3 regions of the Streptomyces sp. NPDC097595 genome follow, and region 3 is predicted to be linked to each of the others. Evidence: riboswitches for the same ligand, from Rfam matches in the RefSeq annotation. Region 3 holds a riboswitch; each other region holds the start of a gene.
The links. A riboswitch is a leader RNA that binds a small molecule or an ion and turns the genes downstream of it on or off. The one in region 3 is predicted to bind cobalamin.
Positions count from the first base shown of each region.

Region 1: it holds a riboswitch for cobalamin, as region 3 does, so the genes downstream of both, ACIQZN_RS15915 (cobalamin biosynthesis protein) here and ACIQZN_RS10810 (ABC transporter substrate-binding protein) in region 3, are expected to answer to the same signal.
Region 2: it holds a riboswitch for cobalamin, as region 3 does, so the genes downstream of both, metE (5-methyltetrahydropteroyltriglutamate--homocysteine S-methyltransferase) here and ACIQZN_RS10810 (ABC transporter substrate-binding protein) in region 3, are expected to answer to the same signal.

Region 1 covers NZ_JBIWCN010000009.1:54,549-61,203, forward strand. The annotation lists gene ACIQZN_RS15890 (hypothetical protein) at 1-462, opposite strand, end outside; gene ACIQZN_RS15895 (alpha/beta hydrolase) at 647-1,774, opposite strand; gene ACIQZN_RS15900 (class II aldolase/adducin family protein) at 1,835-2,491, opposite strand; gene ACIQZN_RS15905 (anion permease) at 2,624-3,889, shown strand; gene ACIQZN_RS15910 (hypothetical protein) at 3,922-4,155, shown strand; cobalamin riboswitch at 4,302-4,432, shown strand; gene ACIQZN_RS15915 (cobalamin biosynthesis protein) at 4,555-5,538, shown strand; gene ACIQZN_RS15920 (cobyric acid synthase) at 5,535-6,655, shown strand, end outside.
Region 2 covers NZ_JBIWCN010000001.1:419,401-426,055, forward strand. The annotation lists gene ACIQZN_RS01805 (hypothetical protein) at 1-347, shown strand, start outside; gene metE (5-methyltetrahydropteroyltriglutamate--homocysteine S-methyltransferase) at 372-2,690, opposite strand; cobalamin riboswitch at 2,859-3,078, opposite strand; gene ACIQZN_RS01815 (TetR-like C-terminal domain-containing protein) at 3,144-3,626, opposite strand; gene ACIQZN_RS01820 (transposase) at 3,714-4,055, shown strand; gene ACIQZN_RS01825 (IS3 family transposase) at 4,052-4,933, shown strand; gene ACIQZN_RS01830 (hypothetical protein) at 5,233-5,781, shown strand; gene ACIQZN_RS01835 (hypothetical protein) at 6,310-6,600, opposite strand.
Region 3 covers NZ_JBIWCN010000005.1:299,599-306,253, reverse strand. The annotation lists gene ACIQZN_RS10825 (acyl-CoA dehydrogenase) at 1-1,410, shown strand, start outside; gene ACIQZN_RS10820 (acyl carrier protein) at 1,653-1,892, shown strand; gene ACIQZN_RS10815 (beta-ketoacyl-[acyl-carrier-protein] synthase family protein) at 1,889-3,112, shown strand; cobalamin riboswitch at 3,150-3,337, shown strand; gene ACIQZN_RS10810 (ABC transporter substrate-binding protein) at 3,399-4,436, shown strand; gene ACIQZN_RS10805 (FecCD family ABC transporter permease) at 4,511-5,527, shown strand; gene ACIQZN_RS10800 (ABC transporter ATP-binding protein) at 5,524-6,303, shown strand; gene ACIQZN_RS10795 (PRC and DUF2382 domain-containing protein) at 6,390-6,655, opposite strand, start outside.

The DNA of each region.
Region 1 (6,655 bases), on a different contig from region 3:
GGGCACGGTGACCGGGCCGGCCGAGAGCTGGAGCAGCGAGAGGACCTGGGGCACGGCCTCGACGGCCTCGGCGACGGCGGTGGACTCGACGCCCCGGGGCGCGGGGTGGACGAGCGACCAGGCGTCGAAGAGGGCGACCCAGCCGCGCAGCACCGCGGAGTCGTCCCGGTCCCAGGCGCGCAGCCGCCAGCCGGGCCGTGCGGTGTCGCCGTGGAGTTCGACCAGTCCGGCGAGCCGGGCCCGGTCCCAGCCGGAGCGCACCTGCTCCGGAGAGATGTCCAGCGCGGCGGCGGCGTGTTCGAGGGCGGCCGGCGGTGTGGTGCCGGGGGCCGCCCCGTCGGCCGCCCAGCGGGCGATGCGTACGGCGTCGGCGAGGGCCGTCCGGGCCTGGCGGGCCAGCTCCGCCCGGGGTGGGGTGCCCTCGGGCGGGCGCGGCGCGGGCCTGGTGCGCCGTGTGGTCACGGCCCTTCGGGCGGTGGTGAGGGGTCGCGGGCGGACAAGACGCAGCCTGGAGTCGCGCGGGGTACGGGACGTCACGGGAGCAGTCTTGCCCCTGACGGCCCGAAAGCCCAAACGGAACCCGGGTCACCGGCGTTGACGGGGCCGCGCACCGCCCGGGACCAATCGGCCGAACCGGCGCATCACCTCACATCAGGGGCGTGAGGAAGCGGCGCACGGTCTCTTCGTAGTGGGCCGGGTCGGCGTTCCACATCGCCGCATGCGGAGCGCGGTCCACGGTGTGCAGCGAGACCGTGTCGGGGCGGGTCGCGGCAAGCCGGCGGGAGTGCACCCAGGGCGCCAGCGTGTCGTCGGGGCCGTGGAAGATCAGCGTCGGGACGTGCAGGGTCGCCGGCAGCGAAGTCTCCAGGAGCCCCGTGCCGTGCAGTCCGGTCTGCCCCTGCGCGGCGCGGACGGCCAGCGGCAGCAGCGCGGCGGGGACCCCGCGTGCGGCGGCCAGGCCGCGCAGGGTGTCGTTCCAGTCCAGGACGGGCGAGTCGAGGACGAGGCCGGAGATCCGGTCGCGGAGCGCGGAGCCCACGCAGGCGTGCAGCGCCATGGACGCGCCGGTGGACCAGCCGTACAGGATGACCTGCTCGGCGCCGTTGCGGACGGCGAAGCGGATCGCGGCGTCCAGGTCGCGCCACTCGGACTCGCCGAGGTGGCCGAGGCCGTCCGGGGAGCGGGGGGCGCCCGGGTCGCCCCGGTAGGCGAGGTCGAGCACGGGGAACTGCTGGTCGTGCAGGAAGGGGACGAGGTTCAGCGGGTGCTCGCGGGTGGCGCCGATGCCGTGGACGGTGATGACCCAGGTGGGGCGGGGCGCCGGGACGTACCAGGCGGGCAGTTCGCCCAGCTCGCCCGGGATCCGCACCTCGCGGAAGGCCAGGCCGAGCGCGCTGCCGGGGTCGCCGCTGTACACCTGGGGCGTGAGGCGGACCTTGTCGCCGGGGGCGAGGATGCCGTGGTCGACGCGTTCCAGCCGGCGCACGACGGTGTCGGCGGCCTGGTGGGCCCGGTCGATCACGGGGCCGACGACGGCGAGGACGTCCTTGCCGGTCAGCCCGTACGTGCCGGGGCGCAGCGAGGTGAGGGACCGGGTCAGGGTGACCTGTCCGGCGGCCGTGGCGTGGACGGTGAGTTCGCGGTCGGCGGGGAGCGGTCGGCCGGGCGGCGTCCTGAGGGCGACGTCGCCGGCGAACCGGCCGGCCGCGACCGCTGCCGCGCCGGCGCCGATGAGTGTGGTGACGGCCGCTGCCGTCGCGGTAACCGGGCGCACACCCTCAGTGTCGGGGTCCGGGCGCCGCGATGCCAGTGGGCAGGGCCGTCCGGTGCGGCGTCAGCGCTGCCCGTATCCCTTCAGCGCCTCCAGGACCTCGCCGAGCTGGTCGCCCGACAGCAGGGCCGGGGTGCGGCCGGGTACGGCGCTCGCGGTGAGCCAGACGTGGCAGAGCCATTCGAGCTGGGCGGTGCGGTCGTACGCCTGGTCGAGGGTGGCGCCGTAGGTGACGGTGCCGTGGTTGGCGAGCAGGCAGCCGGTGCGGTCGCGGAGGGCGGTGAGCATGTTCGCGGCGAGTTCGGGGGTGCCGTAGCGGGCGTAGGGGGCGACCCGGACCGTGCCGCCGAGCATGGCGGCGGCGTAGTGGACCGGGGGGACCTCGGTGACGAGGGTGGAGACGGCCGTGGCGTGGACCGCGTGGGTGTGCACGACGGCCCTCGCGTCGGTGTTCCGGTAGACGGCGAGGTGCAGGGGAAGTTCGCTGGTGGGGGCCAGTGTCCCGTAGGTCTGGTTGCCTTCCGGATCGACGCCGGTCAGGTCCTCGGGGCGCAGCCGGTCGTACGGCACTCCGCTGGGCGTGACCAGCACCGTGTCGCCGACCCGCAGCGAGACGTTTCCGGAGGTTCCGACGACCAGTCCCTCGGCCGCCGTGCGGCGCGCCGCGGCGACGACCGCCTCCCATCCCCGGGCGATCGCGTCGTGCCGTCCGTCACTCATCCGAAGATCCTTTCCGGGCCCCGCCCGGCCACCGTCGCGGGGGTCACCGCAACGCCCTTCTCAGTTCATCTTCCGTTCACTCAAGTTGCCTACGTTCCACGTGCCAATGACGTCGAACGATTGCCTGGGTAAATGGAACACATCACGCTGCTGCTCGCGATAGTGATCGTGACAGCTCTAGTGTTCGATTTCACGAACGGTTTCCACGACACCGCCAACGCGATGGCCACGACCATCTCGACCGGCGCACTCAAACCCAAGACGGCGGTCGCGATGTCCGCCGTTCTCAATCTGGTCGGCGCGTTCCTGTCCGTGGAGGTCGCCAAGACGATCTCCGGCGGGATCGTCAACGAGGACGGCCTCAGAACCGAGGTCATCTTCGCGGCGCTCGTCGGCGCCATCCTGTGGAATCTTCTGACCTGGCTGGTCGGGCTCCCGTCCAGCTCCTCCCACGCACTGTTCGGCGGCCTCATCGGCGCCGCGGTGATGTCCGCCGGCTGGTCGTCGGTCAACGGCGGCACCGTCGTCACCAAGGTGCTGCTGCCCGCCGTCGCCGCCCCGATCGTGGCCGGCGCGGCCGCGCTCCTGGCCACCAGGCTCACGTACCGGATCGGCGGGAAGATCCGTAACGACGCCCAGGAGAAGGCCACCGCCAAGGGCTACCGGGCCGGCCAGATCGCCTCGGCCGGGCTCGTCTCGCTCGCCCACGGCACCAACGACGCGCAGAAGACGATGGGCATCATCACCCTGGCCCTGGTCACCGGTGGGGTCCTCTCCCCCGGCTCCAACCCGCCGGTCTGGGTCATCGTCAGCGCCGGCCTGGCCATCGCGCTCGGCACGTACCTCGGCGGCTGGCGCATCATCCGCACCATGGGCAGCGGCCTGACCGAGCTGAAGCCCCCGCAGGGCTTCGCCGCCCAGACCAGCGCGGCCACCGTCATCCTGGCCTCCTCGCACCTCGGCTTCTCCCTCTCCACCACGCAGTCCTGCTCCGGGGCCGTGATGGGCGCGGGCCTCGGCCGTAAGGGGGGTGTGGTCCGCTGGTCCACCGCCACCCGGATGTTCGTCGCCTGGGGCCTGACCCTGCCGGCGGCCGGTCTGGTCGGTGCGGGCGCCGAGTTCCTGACGAAACAGGGCACCTGGGGCGTCGTGGTCGTCGCGGCCCTCCTGATCGCCGGCTCCGGGGCGATCTGGGTGCTCTCGCGCCGCAAGCCCGTCGGCCACGGCGATGTCGCACCCGGCACCGAGGACACGGCCCCGGCCGAGCCCGCCGGTGTCGTCACCCAGGCCATCGCGGCCGTGAGCCCGCCGCCCACCGTGGCGCACGACCTCGCCGCCACCATCCCGGCGCCCGCCGCACCCGTCGCCGCCGATCCGGCCCGACCCGCCACGGTCTGACAGACCCCGGTACTCCGGTAAGGACACCCCGTATGAACATCGACTGGGCAGCTCTGGGCACCGTCTTCGGCGTCTCCCTCGTCGCCACCGTCGCCCTGGTGGGCCTCTTCACGCTCGGCATCGTCGGCCTCTCCAAGCAGCCGGAAACGGCCGCGCAGGGCGGTCCGGCGGGCTCCTCGCTCCTGTTGGCGCGCGCCGGGGCGTACGTCTGCTTCGGGCTGTGCGCGGCGGCGGTCGCGTACGGCATCTATCTCATCGTCGCCTGACGCGACACCCGCTCCATCGGGCCGGACGCACCTCGTGCGCGTCCGGCCCGATGTGCGTCCGCCCCCACCCTGCCGTCGCAGGTCAACGGCGAGTTGACGGGCGTTCGCGGGGCGTGGTGGACTGCCGGAGCCATTACGGCGACAGCAGAGGAAGCCGGTGCGAATCCGGCGCGGTCCCGCCACTGTCACCGGGGAGCGGTCCCCCACCGCACGTCACGGCCCGCGCGAGCGGGCTGGAAGACCGGGGGAATCCGCCGATCCGGAAGCCAGGAGACTCTTGTCGCCGTCACGTCGAACCAGGGCGCGGACCCTGAGTGAGGACATATCGCCATGCCCGGCTGCCGTGCGCCCCTCTCCCCACAGCCTCTGTCGGCGGACTCCGGTACGGCCGGCTGAACCGTGCGTGCCGATCGCATCTACGCGTACGGCGCCACCGCCGGCCTGATCGGCGACCTGCTGCTCGGTGACCCCCGCAGGGGCCACCCGGTCGCCGCCTTCGGGCGGGCCGCCGCGGCCGTCGAGGACCGGCTCTGGCGCGACCACCGCGGCCGGGGCGCCCTGCACACCCTGATCTGCGCCGGGGGCGCCGCCGCGGGCGCCGCGCTCGCCGCCCGCGCCCTGCGCCGCCACCCCGCCGCTTCCGTGGCCCTGACCGCCGCCGCCACCTGGTCCGTCGTCGGCGGTACGTCGCTGGGGCGCGAGGCCCGGGCCATCGGCGGGGCGCTCGACGCGGGGGACATCGAGCTGGCCCGGGAGCGGCTGCCGCACCTGTGCGGGCGCGACCCGCAGGCGCTGGACGGCCCCGGGATCGCGCGCGCCGTGGTGGAGTCCGTCGCCGAGAACACCTCGGACGCGGTGGTCGGCGCCCTCGTCTGGGGCGCCCTCGCCGGGGTCCCCGGGCTCGTCGGATTCCGCGCCGCCAACACGCTCGACGCGATGGTCGGCCACAAGTCGCCGCGCCATCTGCGGTACGGCTGGGCCTCGGCCCGGTTCGACGACCTCGCGGGCTGGCCCGGCGCCCGGCTCACCGCCCTGCTCGCCGTGGCCTCCGGCGGCCGCCCCCGCGAGGCCGTTCGGGCCTGGCGGGCGGACGCCGCGACCCACCCGAGCCCCAACGCGGGGCCCGTGGAGGCCGCGTTCGCCGGGGCGCTCGGCGTACGGCTGGGCGGGACCCTCGCCTACGGCGGCCGCGTCGAGCACCGGCCCGTGCTCAACGGGGAGGCCGGGCGCGCGGTGGAGACCGGGGACATCGAGCGCGCGGTGCGGCTCTCGCGCCGGGTGGGCGTGCTCGCCCTCGGCGTCAGCGTGGCCGCCCGGCTGGGCGCGGGGGCGGTCGCGCGCCGGGCCCGCAGACCTCGTACACCTGGACGGAGAACGATATGAGCGGCGGACTGCTGGTCGCCGGGACCACATCGGACGCGGGCAAGAGCGTCGTCACGGCGGGCATCTGCCGCTGGCTGGTGCGCCGGGGCGTGAAGGTCGCCCCGTTCAAGGCGCAGAACATGTCGCTGAACTCCTTCGTCACCCGCGAGGGCGCCGAGATCGGCCGGGCCCAGGCGATGCAGGCCCAGGCCGCCCGCGTGGAGCCGACCGCCCTGATGAACCCGGTGCTGCTCAAGCCCGGCGGCGACCGCTCCAGCCAGGTCGTCCTGATGGGGCGGCCGGTCGGCGAGATGAGCGCCCGCGGTTACCACGGCGGGCGGCAGGAACAGCTGCTGTCCACCGTCACGGACTGCCTGGAGCAGCTGCGGAGCACGTACGACGCGGTGATCTGCGAGGGCGCGGGCTCGCCCGCCGAGATCAACCTGCGCCGCACGGACATCGTGAACATGGGCATCGCCCGCGCGGCCCGCTTCCCGGTCGTGGTGGTCGGGGACATCGACCGGGGCGGGGTCTTCGCCTCGTTCTTCGGCACGACGGCGCTGCTCGCTCCGGAGGACCAGGAGCTGATCGCGGGATATCTGGTCAACAAGTTCCGGGGCGACGTCTCGCTGCTTGAGCCGGGGCTCGACATGCTGCGGGACCTGACGGGCCGTCCCACGTACGGAGTGCTGCCCTTCGCGCACGGGCTCGGCATCGACGAGGAGGACGGGCTGCGGGTGTCGCTGCGCGGCACCGTACGCGAGTCGACGGTCGCCCCGCCGCACGGCGAGGACGTCCTGCGCGTCGCCGTGTGCGCGATCCCGCTGATGTCGAACTTCACCGATGTGGACGCGCTGGCCGCCGAACCGGGCGTCGTCGTCCGCTTCGTGGACCGGCCCGAGGAGCTGGCCGACGCCGACCTCGTCATCGTGCCGGGCACCCGGGGCACCGTGAAGGCGCTCGCCTGGCTGCGTGAACGCGGCCTCGCCGAGGCGCTGCGGCGGCGCGCCGCCGAGGGGCGGCCGGTGCTCGGGATCTGCGGCGGCTACCAGATCCTCGGCGAGCACATCGAGGACGACGTCGAGTCGCGCGCCGGGCAGGTCGACGCGCTCGGGCTGCTGCCGGTGCGCGTCCGCTT
Region 2 (6,655 bases), on a different contig from region 3:
CACCCAGCAGGGTGACGGTGTGCCGGGACTGCTGCTGCGGCACGGTCAAGGTGCCGGGCGACCACCGGGCCCAGACCGCGCGGCTGCGCTCGGCCGTCCCGGTGCGCGTCTCGGAGTGCCTGGACGTGTGCGAACAGGCCAACGTCATCGTCGTACAGCCGTCGGCCGAGGCCCGTCGCGCCGGGGCCAGGCCGGTGTGGCTCGGCCTGGTCAACGACTCCGAGGCGACCGAGGACGTCATAGCCTGGGTGAGCGCGGGAGGCCCGGGCGCGGCCCCGATGCCGGAGATCCTCGACCTGTACGCGTTCGACCCGGGTGCGGCCGGCCGCAGGCCGGGACGCGGATGACGTCCCGGCCCCCGGCAACCCCGTTCAGGAGGCGGGCAGTTCCGCCCGGACGGTACGGGCGGCGGCGACCAGGTTCTCCAGCGAGGCGCGGGTCTCGGGCCAGCCGCGCGTCTTGAGGCCGCAGTCGGGGTTCACCCAGAGCCGTTCGGCGGGGATCGCCTTCAGCCCCGTACGCAGCAGCTCGGCGGCCTCCTCGGCGCTCGGGACGCGGGGCGAGTGGATGTCGTAGACGCCCGGACCCGCCTCACGCGGATAGCCGTGGGCGGCCAGCTCGCGGGCCACCTGCATGTGGGAGCGGGCGGCCTCCAGACTGATGACATCGGCGTCCAGGTCGTCGATGGCCTGGACGATGTCACCGAACTCCGCGTAGCACATGTGCGTGTGGATCTGGGTGTCCGGGCGCACGCCGCTGGTGGTGAGCCGGAACGCCTCGGTGGCCCAGGCCAGGTAGTCCGCCCGGTCGGCGGCCCGCAGCGGCAGCGTCTCGCGCAGCGCCGGCTCGTCCACCTGGATCACCGAAGTCCCGCTCGCCTCCAAGTCGTCGACCTCGTCGCGCAGGGCGAGGGCCACCTGCCGGGCGGTGTCCCCGAGCGGCAGGTCGTCGCGGACGAACGACCAGGCGAGCATGGTGACCGGGCCCGTGAGCATGCCCTTGACCGGGCGGTCGCTCAGCGACTGGGCGTACGAGGTCCAGCGCACCGTCATCGGTTCGGGGCGCGAGATGTCCCCGGCGAGGACCGGCGGACGCACGTACCGGGTGCCGTAGGACTGCACCCAGCCGTGCTGGGTGGCGAGGTACCCGGTCAGCTGCTCGGCGAAATACTGGACCATGTCGTTGCGTTCGGGCTCGCCGTGCACCAGGACGTCGATGCCCGTCTTCTCCTGGAAGGCGATGACCTCCTGGATCTCCGTCCGGATGCGCTCCTCGTAACCCGCCGTGTCGATGCGCCCGGCCCGCAGGTCGGCGCGCGCCGACCGCAACTCGCCGGTCTGCGGGAACGAGCCGATGGTCGTCGTCGGCAGCAACGGCAGCCCCAGGTGAGCCCGTTGGGCCGCGGCCCGCTCGGCGTACGGCTGGGAGCGGCGGCCGTCCGCGTCCGTGACAGCCTCGGCCCGGGCGCGCACGGCCGGGTCGCGGGTGAGGGGGGAGCCGGCGCGGGAGGCCAGCGCGGCCTTGTTGGCGGAGAGTTCACCGGTGATGGTGCCGGTGCCCTGCGCGAGGGCCTTCGCCAGGGTGACGATCTCCGCGGTCTTCTGCCGGGCGAAGGCCAGCCAGCGGACGATCTGCGGGTCGATGTCCCGCTCGGCGGCGGCGTCCAGCGGCACGTGCAGCAGCGAGCAGGAGGCGGCCACGTCGACGCGGTCGGCCAGCCCGAGGAGGGTGCCGAGCGTGGACAGCGACTTCTGGAGGTCGTTGATCCAGATGTTGCGGCCGTTGACGACACCGGCGACCAGGCGCTTGCCCGGCAGTCCGCCCACGGCCGCGAGGGCGTCGAGGTTGGCGGCGGCGGCCTCGGTGAAGTCCAGCGCCAGGCCCTCCACGGGGGCCTTCGCCAGGACCGGAAGCGCCTCGCCCAGCCGGTCGAAGTAGGAGGCGACGAGCAGCTTCGGCCGGTCGGTGAGCGCGCCGAGGTCACGGTAGGTGCGCTCGGCCGCGTTGAGCTCGGCCGGGGTGCGGTCCTGGACGAGCGCCGGCTCGTCGAGCTGCACCCACTCGGCCCCCGCCGCGCGCAGGTCCGCGAGCACCTCCGCGTACACCGGCAGCAGCCGGTCCAGCAGGGTCAGCGGCTCGAAGTCGGCGGGCACACCGGGGGCCGGCTTGGCCAGCAGGAGATAGGTGACGGGGCCGACCAGCACCGGCCGCGCGGTGAGGCCCTGGGCCAGGGCCTCCTTGAGCTCCGCGACCTGCTTGGTGGAGTCCGCGGTGAAGACGGTGCCGGGGCCGAGCTCGGGGACCAGGTAGTGGTAGTTCGTATCGAACCACTTGGTCATCTCCAGCGGCGCCACGTCCTGGGTGCCCCGCGCCATGGCGAAGTATCCGTCCACCGCGTCGGCCGCGACGGCCTCGCGGTGGCGTTCGGGGATGGCGCCGACCATGACGGTGGTGTCCAGGACGTGGTCGTAGAGCGAGAAGTCGCCGGTGGGGACTTCCTGGATGCCGGCGTCGGCGAGCTGCTGCCGGTTGTCGTGCCGGAGCTGTGCGGCGGTCTGCCGGAGGGCGTCCGCGCTGACGCGGCCCTTCCAGTAGCCCTCGACGGCCTTCTTGAGCTCCCGGTCGGGGCCCTGGCGGGGGTAGCCGTACACGGTGGCGCGTGCTGCCGCGGCTGCGGACTTGGATGTCACGGAGATCTCCTTCGCGAGATGAATCCCTGAGATCCCGGAGACGGGACGAGAGCGCGAAGGTGACGACGACCCGACGGACACGGTCCTCGCGCGGCGCGGCGCGGTTGCTCCGTCTGGTGTGTACGCCGACCCGCCCACGAGGTCACCGGAATGTCCGCGTACGGAATGGTCCGTGCGCGGGCAGTTGGCAGGTCTTCGGACTCGCGGGCACGCCCTCCGTACCGGAGGACACCTACTGGCCGTCGCTTCCCAGACCCGTCCCGGGCCCAGTGCGTATGACGGCGGTCGTTCCCGCTCACCGCTGCGGGGCAGTCCCGGATTCCCACCGGGTTCCCTCTTGCGACACCCCGCCTGGCGGACGGGGCGAACCAGCTGCTGCGGCCACCTTACGTGGTGCCGCCGGGTGGAGGGACACCCGTCTCACGCCGGCCTCCGCCGGTCCTCGGCCGGTCCTCAGCTCCGTGGGGCGAGGACGAAGGAGTGGATGAGCTGGGACAGTTCCTCGCGGAAGAGCTTCTCCGGGCTGAGGGCCTGCCGCTGCATGTGACCGTAGACCTCCAGGGACACCAGGCCGTGCAGGTGGCTCCAGATGCGCAGGGCGAGGGCCACGGCGGCCGGGGGCAGGCCGGGGAAAGCGGGGCGGACCTTGTCCAGCAGACCGGGATCGAAGTCGGACCACTCGAAGTCGCTGTCCCGGTAGCGGCGTTCGGCGTGCGGCCACGCGGCGGCGGCGAGCGCCGTGATGCCGGTGCAGACCCGGCGGGCGGCATCCGGGGCGGCGCCGCCCTCGGGCGGCCGGTAACCGGGGACCGGGTCGCCGTAGATGAGGCGGAAGCCCTCCGGGTGGGACAGTGCCCAGCTCCGGAAGGCGGTGGCCCATGCCTCGATCCGGGCGGCCGGGTCGTCGACGGGGGCGGCGGCCCAGGCGGCGTCCACGGTGTCGGCCAGTGCTGAAGTGACCCCTTCGATGCCGACACCTGAACGGCAGGTCGCGTGGCGGCCTGCGGGTGGAAGTGGTCGGCCATGGCTCGTGGCAAGCAGTTTCCGGAGGAGTTCAAGAACGACGCGGTCGAGTTGGTGCTCTCCTCGCCGGAGCGGCCGGTTGCGGACATCGCGCGGTCGCTGGGCGTGCATAAGGCGACGCTGGGCACGTGGGTGGAGCGTGAGCTGGGCCGGAGGCGCAAGGCTGCCGGCAACGACGGCGGTGATGCCGCGGTGAGCCGGGAGGTCGAAGCGCTGAAAGCGCAGGTCCGCGAGTTGGACCGGCTGCTGGCCGAGCGGAACCACGAGCTGGCGCATGCCCGGCAGGACATCGACATCCTGCAGAGGGCGGCCGCCTATTTCGCACGGGAGACGGGGCAGTGATCCGCTACCGCTTCGTCGACGAGATCCGCGCGGAACACCCGGTCAAAAGGGTGTGTGACCTGCTGGGATGGGACAGATCCAGCTACTACGGATGGAAGAACCGGCAGCCCGCGAGAGACGCGAAGAACACCTCGGACGAGGGCCTGCTCGCGGAGATCCGGCAGGTCCACGACGCCTCGTCGGGAACCTACGGTGCCCTGCGCGTGACCCGGGCCCTGCACCGCCGGGGCGTCACGGCGAACAGGAAACGGGTCGCGCGGATCATGCGCGAGCACGCCATCCAGGGCGTCTCCAGGCGGCGACGCAAGTCGCTGACCCGCCAGGACAGGAAAGCGGTGCCGGCGAAGGACCTGGTCATGCGTGACTTCACCGCTCCGATGGCCGGTCTGAAACTCGTCGGAGACATCACCGAGCTGCCCACCGGGGAAGGCAAGCTCTACCTGGCGACGGTGATCGACCTGTGCACGAAGGAACTGGTCGGCTGGTCGATCGGCGATCACATGCAGGCGGAACTGACCGAAGCGGCTCTCCGCATGGCCCATCACCAGGGCCACACGGCCGGCAACGCGATCTTCCACACCGACCGCGGCAGCCAGTACACGTCCAGGCTCATGCGGGAAACCTGCCGTGAGCTGGACATACGCCAGTCGATGGGCCGGACCGGATCCTGCTACGACAACGCTGCCGCAGAGTCCTTCTTCGGCAGCCTCAAAACCGAGATAGGAAGGGAGGCTTGGCCGACGAGGGCCGAGGCCAGGGCGGACACGTTCCGGTGGATCACGTACTACAACCACCGCCGTCTCCACTCAGCCATCGGCTACCAGACGCCGCACGAGGAACGGCAACGAAGAAGCCACCCCCTCACACTCGCGGCATAATCGGACGTGTCGGCCCCAAAGGGGTCAGGTCAACCTTCAGTGACCCCTCCGGTCTCTTCACCGATGACGGGACTGGCCACAGCGAGCTACGCACAGGCGAGCAGCGCAAGGACGCCGGCAAGGCCCCCGGAGGCACCGGCAAGAACGGCTGCTACTACAGCTGTGATTACGGCGGCAGCAGCCCGCGCCAGGACGAGTTGGGGAGGCGAGCGACAGCAGCTTATCGCTCTGGAATATCCTTTCCAGACGCCGAAGCCATACTCAATCCGACTGCCACTCAGCTGGTAGCGCTGTGGTTCATGGGCGCGACACCACTGGCGTACCAGTTCGACGAAAACGACAAGATAACAGAAGGTGTGAAGCGTCACATATGGTTGTCGGTTGTGCGTGATTACCTGGCACATCGCAAGGGGGTGAAAATCGGTGAGACTATCAAGGGCCTCGATTACAAGACCAAATATGGGGCGGCGATGAATAATCTATCCCTCACTGACTTGATGGCAGGTGAATTGTCATCCGCTGCCGCACAATTGTTCGTCGGTGACTCCCCGAATAACTCGGAAGGTGCCACTCGCGCCGTCCTTGGTTCCTTCAACCTCAAAGCCACAGTGACTGGATACGATAAGCAGTCCAAGAGGGGGAAGGTGGAGTTCATCCTCACGAATATGATGACGAAGAAGTCCTTGACGCGAGGGGTTTCCAAGGAGGGCTACGAAGGCGGTGCTAAGGATCCAGGGGCCATGGCATTGTCTAATCGTACCGGGGCGTTGTTTCCAAACGGACAAAGAGATATGAAGATGACCTTTCGGTGGAGTGAGCAGATCGTGATGCGGGAGCCTGAGCGGTGAGACACGTGCCAGCCGCTGGACTCGCAATGGCATGTGTCGGGGTGCTGACTCTCAGTTCCTGCGTGGATAGTCGTACCGACCCGCCCCCATCCCCCGTCAAGGTGACTGCCGCTGATATATACGGGACTTGGGCGGGTTGGAAGGGTAGTTCTCTGAAACTGCAGCCCGAGCACCGCGCGGTCGTGGAGAAGCTTGACGGGCAGGAGTTCGCTTTCGACGATGCCTGGCGCATGTCGGGTCCGGGGTCCTGGCGCCTGTTGGAGCCCGGAGCGTACAGAGGCGGGAACACCGTAGGGGATGGGTGGGTGATTCAGGTCAAGGCGACCTCGGCTATCAGTAAAGGGAAAAAGGGTTCTTTGGCTGAAGGCGCGAGGTCGGCGACTGAACTCAATCCAAACGATGCCGCATCTCGCACGGAACCTCCGCCAAAAGAGGCGGTTTGGGACATTGGGATCAATAGAGGTGAGAAGGGAGAACTTCGCCTGTTCTTCTTGACGTCGGATCCCGATGTGCGGGATACCTACTACCTCACGAGAAAGAAGTAAATAATAGGAGCCGCGGCATTCCTGCCGCGGCTCCTATTATTTTTGGAATTGATGAAGCTTGTGAACGCATTCCCTGGGACGGCTCGCAGTACGTTACATGGTTGCTTAGATCGTGTCCTATGTGGGGGCTGAGCTGCTCGTCCTCGTTCTCCTTCCGCTTCTTGTCGTCCGTCGCTATGGCGGCCTTCACCTTGCCGACCAGTGCGTCATCGGATTGGACGGAGACGTTCGAGGGCTGAGCCAGATCCTGGAGCACTTCCTCAGTCGGCGTCAACGGCTCTCCTTCACGGTGTGCGAGGTCGGTTCGCCAGCGGTGGGACAGTGCGAAA
Region 3 (6,655 bases):
GCGGCGGCCGTCGAGACGACCGCCTCCTACGACCCCGTACGCGACGGATTCGTGCTGCACACCCCGCACTGCGGGGCGCAGAAGTTCATGCCCAACACCGGGCAGCCCGGCGGCCCCAAGACGGGGCTCGTCGCCGCGCGGCTGCTGGCCGGCGGGGCCGACCGGGGGGTGTTCCTGCTGCTTGTGCCGCTCACCGACGCCACCGGGCCGCTGCCGGGCGTACGGGTGCGCAGGCTGCCCGCCCGCATGGGCAGCCCCGTCGACCACAGCCTCACCTCGTTCGACCACGTCTTCGTGGGACGCGAGGCGCTGCTGACGGGCCCGCAGGGGCGGATCGACGACGACGGGGAGTTCCGCAGCGCCATCGAGGGCCGCAGGCGCCGCTTCCTCGCCTCCATCGCCCGGGTCGTCACCGGCAGGATCTCCATGAGCGCCAGCGCCGTCGGCTCCGCGCGAGCCACGCTGGCCGTCGCGGTGCGGTACGGCGGCCACCGCCAGGTCTCCGCCGGACGCGGGGCGCGGCTGCCGGTGCTCGCGTACCGCACCCACCACGGGCCGCTCGCCGAAGCCATGGCCACGGTCTTCGCCATGAGCCTGCTGCACCGCCGCGTCCTGGACCGCTGGGAGGCGGCCCAGGCGGGGCCCGAGGCCGGGCGGGAGGCGGCCGAGCGCCTTGTGGACATCGCCAAGGGCTGGATCACCTGGCAGGCCAGGGCGGTGATCGTGGAGTCCCGGGAACGCTGCGGCGCCCAGGGCCTCCTGGAGAACAACGGGATGGCCGCGCTCGTCACCGGCGTCGAGGGCGCCATCACCGCCGAGGGCGACAACCTCGCCGTCCACGCCAGGGCCGCCGCCGCCCTGCTCGCCGACCGCCCCGCGTACGAGCCCGCCGCCCCGGCCCACGGCGACCTCACCGACCTCCGGTTCCTGGTCCGGCTCCTGGGGTGCGCCGAGGAGCTGTGGTTCGCGCGCGCCGGGGCCCGGGCGGCCGGGATGGCGCACGGCGACCCGCTGGGCCGCTGGAACGCGGCGGCGGGCCCGGCGCTGCGCGGGGTCGAGGCGCACGCCTGCCGGCAGGCGGCCGAGGCGTACGCGGAGGCCGTCGAGGCGCTGCCCGCCGGGGCGGACCGGGACCGGCTCGGCGAGCTGGCCCGGCTGTTCGCCCTGGGCCGGGTCGCGCGCGACAGCGGTGACCTGCTCGCGGCCGGCCATCTGAGCACCAGTCAGGCGGAGGCGCTGACGGACCACACGGAACGGCTCATCGAGGCGGTGGCCCCCCACCTCCCGGGGCTCGCCGACTCCTTCGCCTTCCCCGACGAGTTGCTCGCCGACTGGCCGATCACCGGCGCCGGTTACGCCGAGGCGTACGACGATCCGGAGGCCCACTGGCACATGGAGGCGGGCCGATGAGGGGCACTCGGACACGCCGTGCGGCACGGGCCGTGCGGGGGCTCGGGGCGGGGGCCGTCCTCCTCGCCTACTGGACGACCGTCGCCGTGTTCGCGCGATGGTCCGGGGCGTCCCGGACGGGCGTTGGCGAATCGGTTCGCCGCAAGGCGTAACCGGAGCGACGCTGCTCAGTTGTTCCGGCGTCGGGGCCGTGCGCGCCGGCGCCGGGCACCCCGCCGGATGGGCATGAGGAAAGGGAGACCATGAGCACGATCCACCCCCGCATCACCGATGTACTCAGCCGTACCTTCAAGGTGCCCGTGGCCGAGATCCTTCCGGACTCCACGATGGACAGCCTGGACATGGACTCCCTCGCGGCCGCCGAGTTCGCCGTCGTCCTCCGGGAGACCACCGGGGTCGAGCTGGACACCGGCGCCCTGACCCGGGGGACCACTCTCGCCGAGCTCACGGCCCACCTCCACGCGTCGGCCGGCGTCCGATGAGGACACCGGCCATCGCCGTCACCGGGCTCGGCATGATCACCCCGGTCGGCAACGACACCGAGTCCACCTGGCAGGGGGTGTGCGCCGCCGTGAGCCCGGCGCGCACCGTTCCCGCGCTCGCCGGGTGCGCGATCGGCTTCGCCTGCGTGGTCGACGGCATCGACCTGGACGCCGAGATCGGCCGTCGTACCGCCTTCCGGATGGGCCGGTACGTCAAGTTCGCCGTCCTGGCCGCCCGGGAGGCCGTCGCCGACGCCGGGCTCGACCCGGCCGGCTGGGACGGCAGCCGCGTCGCGGTCGTCGTCGGCACCAGCAGCGGGGGCTCCGCGCACCTCACCGACCAGGCGCTGGTCCTGGAGCGGAAGGGCCCGGAGGCGACCTCGCCCGCCGGGGTCCTGCTGACCATCCCCAACATGCCCGCCGCCGAGATCGCGATCGAGATGCGGGCCACCGGCCCCAGCATGGCCCCCTGCACGGCCTGCTCGTCCGGCGTCACCGCGCTGTCCGTCGCCCGCGACCTGCTGGCCTCCGGGCAGTGCGACGTGGCCATCGCGGGGGCGACCGAGTCGACGCTCTTCCCGATCGCCATGACCGGCTTCGCCCGGTCCGGGGCCGCCGCCCTCGCGGACGGCGACCTGTCCCGGCTCAGCCGGCCCTTCGCCGCCGACCGCGCCGGACTCGTCATGGGTGAGGGCGCCGCCGTCATGGTGCTGGAACGCGCCGCCGACGCGGAGGCCAGGGGCGCCGAACCCCGGGCCCTGCTCGCCGGCACCGGCGCCACCACGGACGCCCACCACCCCACCAGCCCGCACCCCGACGGGCGGATCGCCCGGGCCGCCGTCGAGGCCGCCCTGCGCGACGCGGGCTGGCGGGCCGACGAGGTGGAGCACGTCAACGCGCACGGCACCGCGACCCTGCGCAACGACGCCGCCGAGGCCGCGCTGATCAGCCGGGTGTACCCGCACCGCCCGCCCGTCACCGCCCCCAAGGGCGTGCTCGGGCACTGCATGGGCGCGGCCGGGGCGATCGAGGCGGGGCTGACGATCCTCACCCTCCAGCGCGGGGTGATCCCGCCGGTCGCCAACCTGGACGCACCCGCGCCCGGGTTCGACATCGACTGCGTCACCAAGGTGCCGCTGGTACGGCCCGTCCGCCGGGCCGTCAGCCACTCCTTCGGCTTCGGCGGGCACAACGCGGTGGTGGCCCTGCAACGTCCATGAGCCCCTGGGGGCGGCTCTGAGCTGCGCGGACGCCCGTGATAGCTTCCCCGGAGCCAGTCGAACTCCACGTAGGGGTCAGGGAATCCGGTGCGAATCCGGAACTGACGCGCAGCGGTGAGGGGGACGGGCGGGGCCACGGCCACTGGGAGACCCGGCGTCTCCCGGGAAGGCGTCCCGCCCGGACGAACCCGAGTCCGAAGACCTGCTGGCGACCGCCGTCCGGGACCGGGCGGCGGACCGTACAGCGGGCCCCGCGCATGGGCCCAGAGACGCCGAGGTATACCCCGTGCCGTTCATAGGCCCCGTCCGTTCCGCCGCCCTGCTCACCACGGCACTCCTGCTGCTGACGGCCTGCGGGGGGTCCCCGTCCGAGAAGGCCGACGCAGCGGGCAAGGCGGACGGCTATCCGGTCACGCTCAAGAACTGCGGGCGCACCGTCACCGTGAACGCCGCACCCCGGCGCGCGGTCTCCGTCGACCAGGGCACGACGGAGATCCTGCTCTCGCTCGGTCTCCAGGACCGGATCGCCGCCACCGCCACCTGGACGGACCCGGTGATGAAGGGCCTGGAGAAGGCCAACGCGGGCGTGAAGAGGATCGCCGACAACCGGCCCTCCTCCGAGAAGGTCCTCGACCAGGAGCCCGACTTCGTCGCCGCCGACTTCGAGTCGACCCTCGCCAAGGGCGGCGTCGCCCCGCGCGAGCAGTTCGAGAAGCTGGGCGTCCCCACCTATGTCGCGCCCGCCGACTGCACCGCCAAGGACAACACCAAGGACGGCGACGGCGTCCGCACCGGCGCCCTCACCATGGACAGCGTCTACACCGAAGTGCGCGAGCTGGCCCGGGTGTTCGGCGTGCCGGAGCGCGGCGAGAAGCTGGTCGCGCGGCTCCAGGACCGTATCCGGAAGGCCGCCGACGGCATCGACGCGTCCGGCACCTCCGTCATGTACTGGTTCGCCAACTCCGAGTCCCCCTATCTGGCGGGCTGCTGCGGGGCGCCCGGCATCATGACCCGGGAGCTGGGCCTGAAGAACGCCTTCGACGACACGCACGACGAATGGCCCCAGATCAACTGGGAGACCGTCGCCGACCGCAACCCGGACGTCCTCGTCATCGGCGACCTCACCCGCAAGTCCCAGACCGCCGAGAGCGCCGCCGGGAAGATCGCCTTCCTGGAGTCCAACCCGGTCACGAAGAAGATGGACGCCGTACGCCACAAGCGCTACGTCCTGCTCAGCGGCCAGGCCATGAACCCGACCATCCGCACGGTCGAGGGCGTGGAGCTGGTGGCCGCCGGGCTGCGCGACTTCGGGCTCGCGGGGTGACGGCCACCGACCGGCTCACCGCCCCACCCGACGAGGCGCCTCCCGCAAAGACCCCGGATGCCGCACGCCTCCGGCTGCGCGGACTGCGCGGCGGCCTCCTGTGGACCGGCGGCCTCGTGCTGCTCGCCCTGTCCGTCGCGGTCGCCGTCACCATCGGACCGGCCCGGATCTCCGTCATGGACGTCTGGTCCGCCGTCGCCGCCCACCTCGGCATCGGCGAGGTCCGGCTCAGCCCGATCCGCGACGGCATCATCTGGAACCTGCGCATGCCGCGTACGCTGCTCGCCGCCGTCTGCGGGGCGGGACTCGCGGTCTGCGGGACCGTCATGCAGTCCCTGTTGCGCAACCCGCTGGCCGACCCCTTCGTCCTCGGCGTCTCCTCCGGCGCGTCCACCGGCGCGGTCCTGGTCGTCGTGCTCGGCGTCGGCGGGGGAGCGGTGACGCTGCCGGCCGGGGCGTTCATCGGAGCGCTCTGCTCCTTCGCGCTGGTGATGCTGCTCAGCCACACCCTGGGCGGCTCCACCGACCGGGTCGTGCTCTCCGGCGTCGCCGCCATGCAGTTGTTCTCGGCGCTGACCTCGTTCGTCGTCATGACGGCCGCCGACGCCGAGCAGACCCGGGGCGTGCTGTTCTGGCTGCTCGGCTCGCTCGGCGGGGTCGGCTGGACCGATGTGTGGGTCTGCTCCGCCGTCCTCGCCGTCAGCCTGCTGATCTGCCTGGGCCACGCCCGTACGCTCGACGCCTTCGCCTTCGGGCAGGACGCGGCCGCCGCCCTCGGGGTGAACGTCGCCCGCGTGCGGACCGTGCTGCTCTGCACGACCGCGCTGCTCACCGCCGCGCTCGTCAGCTCGGCCGGGGCCATCGGCTTCGTCGGGCTGGTCCTGCCGCACGCCGCCCGCGCCCTCACCGGCTCGGGCCACCGCAGGCTGCTGCCGGTCACCGCGCTCGCCGGGGCCGTCTTCCTCGTCTGGGTCGACACGCTCGCCCGGACCGTCCTCGACCCCCAGGAGGTCCCGGTGGGCGTCGTCACCGCCCTCATCGGCGTGCCCGCCTTCGTCGCCGTCCTCTACCGCACCAGGCGGCCCGCATGACCGGGACGACGGCCGAGGGCCTGCGGGCCGAACGGGTCGCCCGGGAAGCCGGCGGCCGCCTCCTCCTGGACGGCGTGACCCTCGCCCCGGAGCCCGGCACCACCGTGGGCCTCATCGGCCCCAACGGCTCCGGCAAGTCCACGCTGCTGCGCATCCTCGCCGGGGTCCTCGCCCCGCACACGGGCGTCGTCACGCTGGACGGCGAACCGCTGCCCGGCGTCGGCCGCCGCGCGGTGGCCCAGCGGGTCGCGGTGGTCGACCAGCACGCCGCCACCCAGGACGAGCTGAGCGTCCTGGACGTCGTACGCCTGGGCCGCATCCCGCACCGGCGCGCCTGGTCGGCACCGACGGAGGCGGACGCGGCGGCGGTGGACGAGGCGCTGGAGCGTACCGGGCTCACCGGCCGGCGCGACCAGTCCTGGCACACGCTGTCCGGCGGGGAGCGCCAGCGCGTCCAGATCGCCCGCGCGCTCGCCCAGCGACCGCGCGAACTCCTCCTGGACGAACCGACCAACCATCTGGACATCCAGCACCAGCTGGAACTGCTCGCCCTGGTCGCCTCGCTCCCGCTGACCGCCGTCGTCGCCCTGCACGACCTCAATCTGGCCGCCATGTTCTGCGACCGGATCGTGGTGCTGAGCGGCGGGCGGGCGGTTGCGGGCGGGACCCCCGCGCAGGTCGTCACCGAGGAGCTGATCGAGGACGTCTACCGGGTGCGGTCCGTCGTCACCCCGGACGGCCCGCAGGGGCGGCCCTCGGTGCGCTTCCTGCCCTGACGGCCCGGGGCACACGAGAGGGCGGACCCGTCGGGCGGGTCCGCCCTTCGCTTGTGGTGCGGTGCGGCAGTCATGCCGGCGGGGGGTCAGCGGTGGCGTCCTCGGCCCATGTCGCCGCCGGTGTCCTTGCCACCCATGTCCTTGCCGCCCATGTCCTTTCCGCCCTTGGTGGTGCCGTCCGCGTAGTCGATCTGCTCCTTGCGCAGCTCGGCGGAGACCTCCTTCTGCTCCGTCACCCTCTGGGTTTCCATCCGGACGCGCTCGACCGGGACGGTCTCCTTGCGCATCGTGGCGCGCTCCGCGTGCAGGGTCACCTCCACGTCCTGCTCCGTCAGGTCGCCCGCGCGCGTCG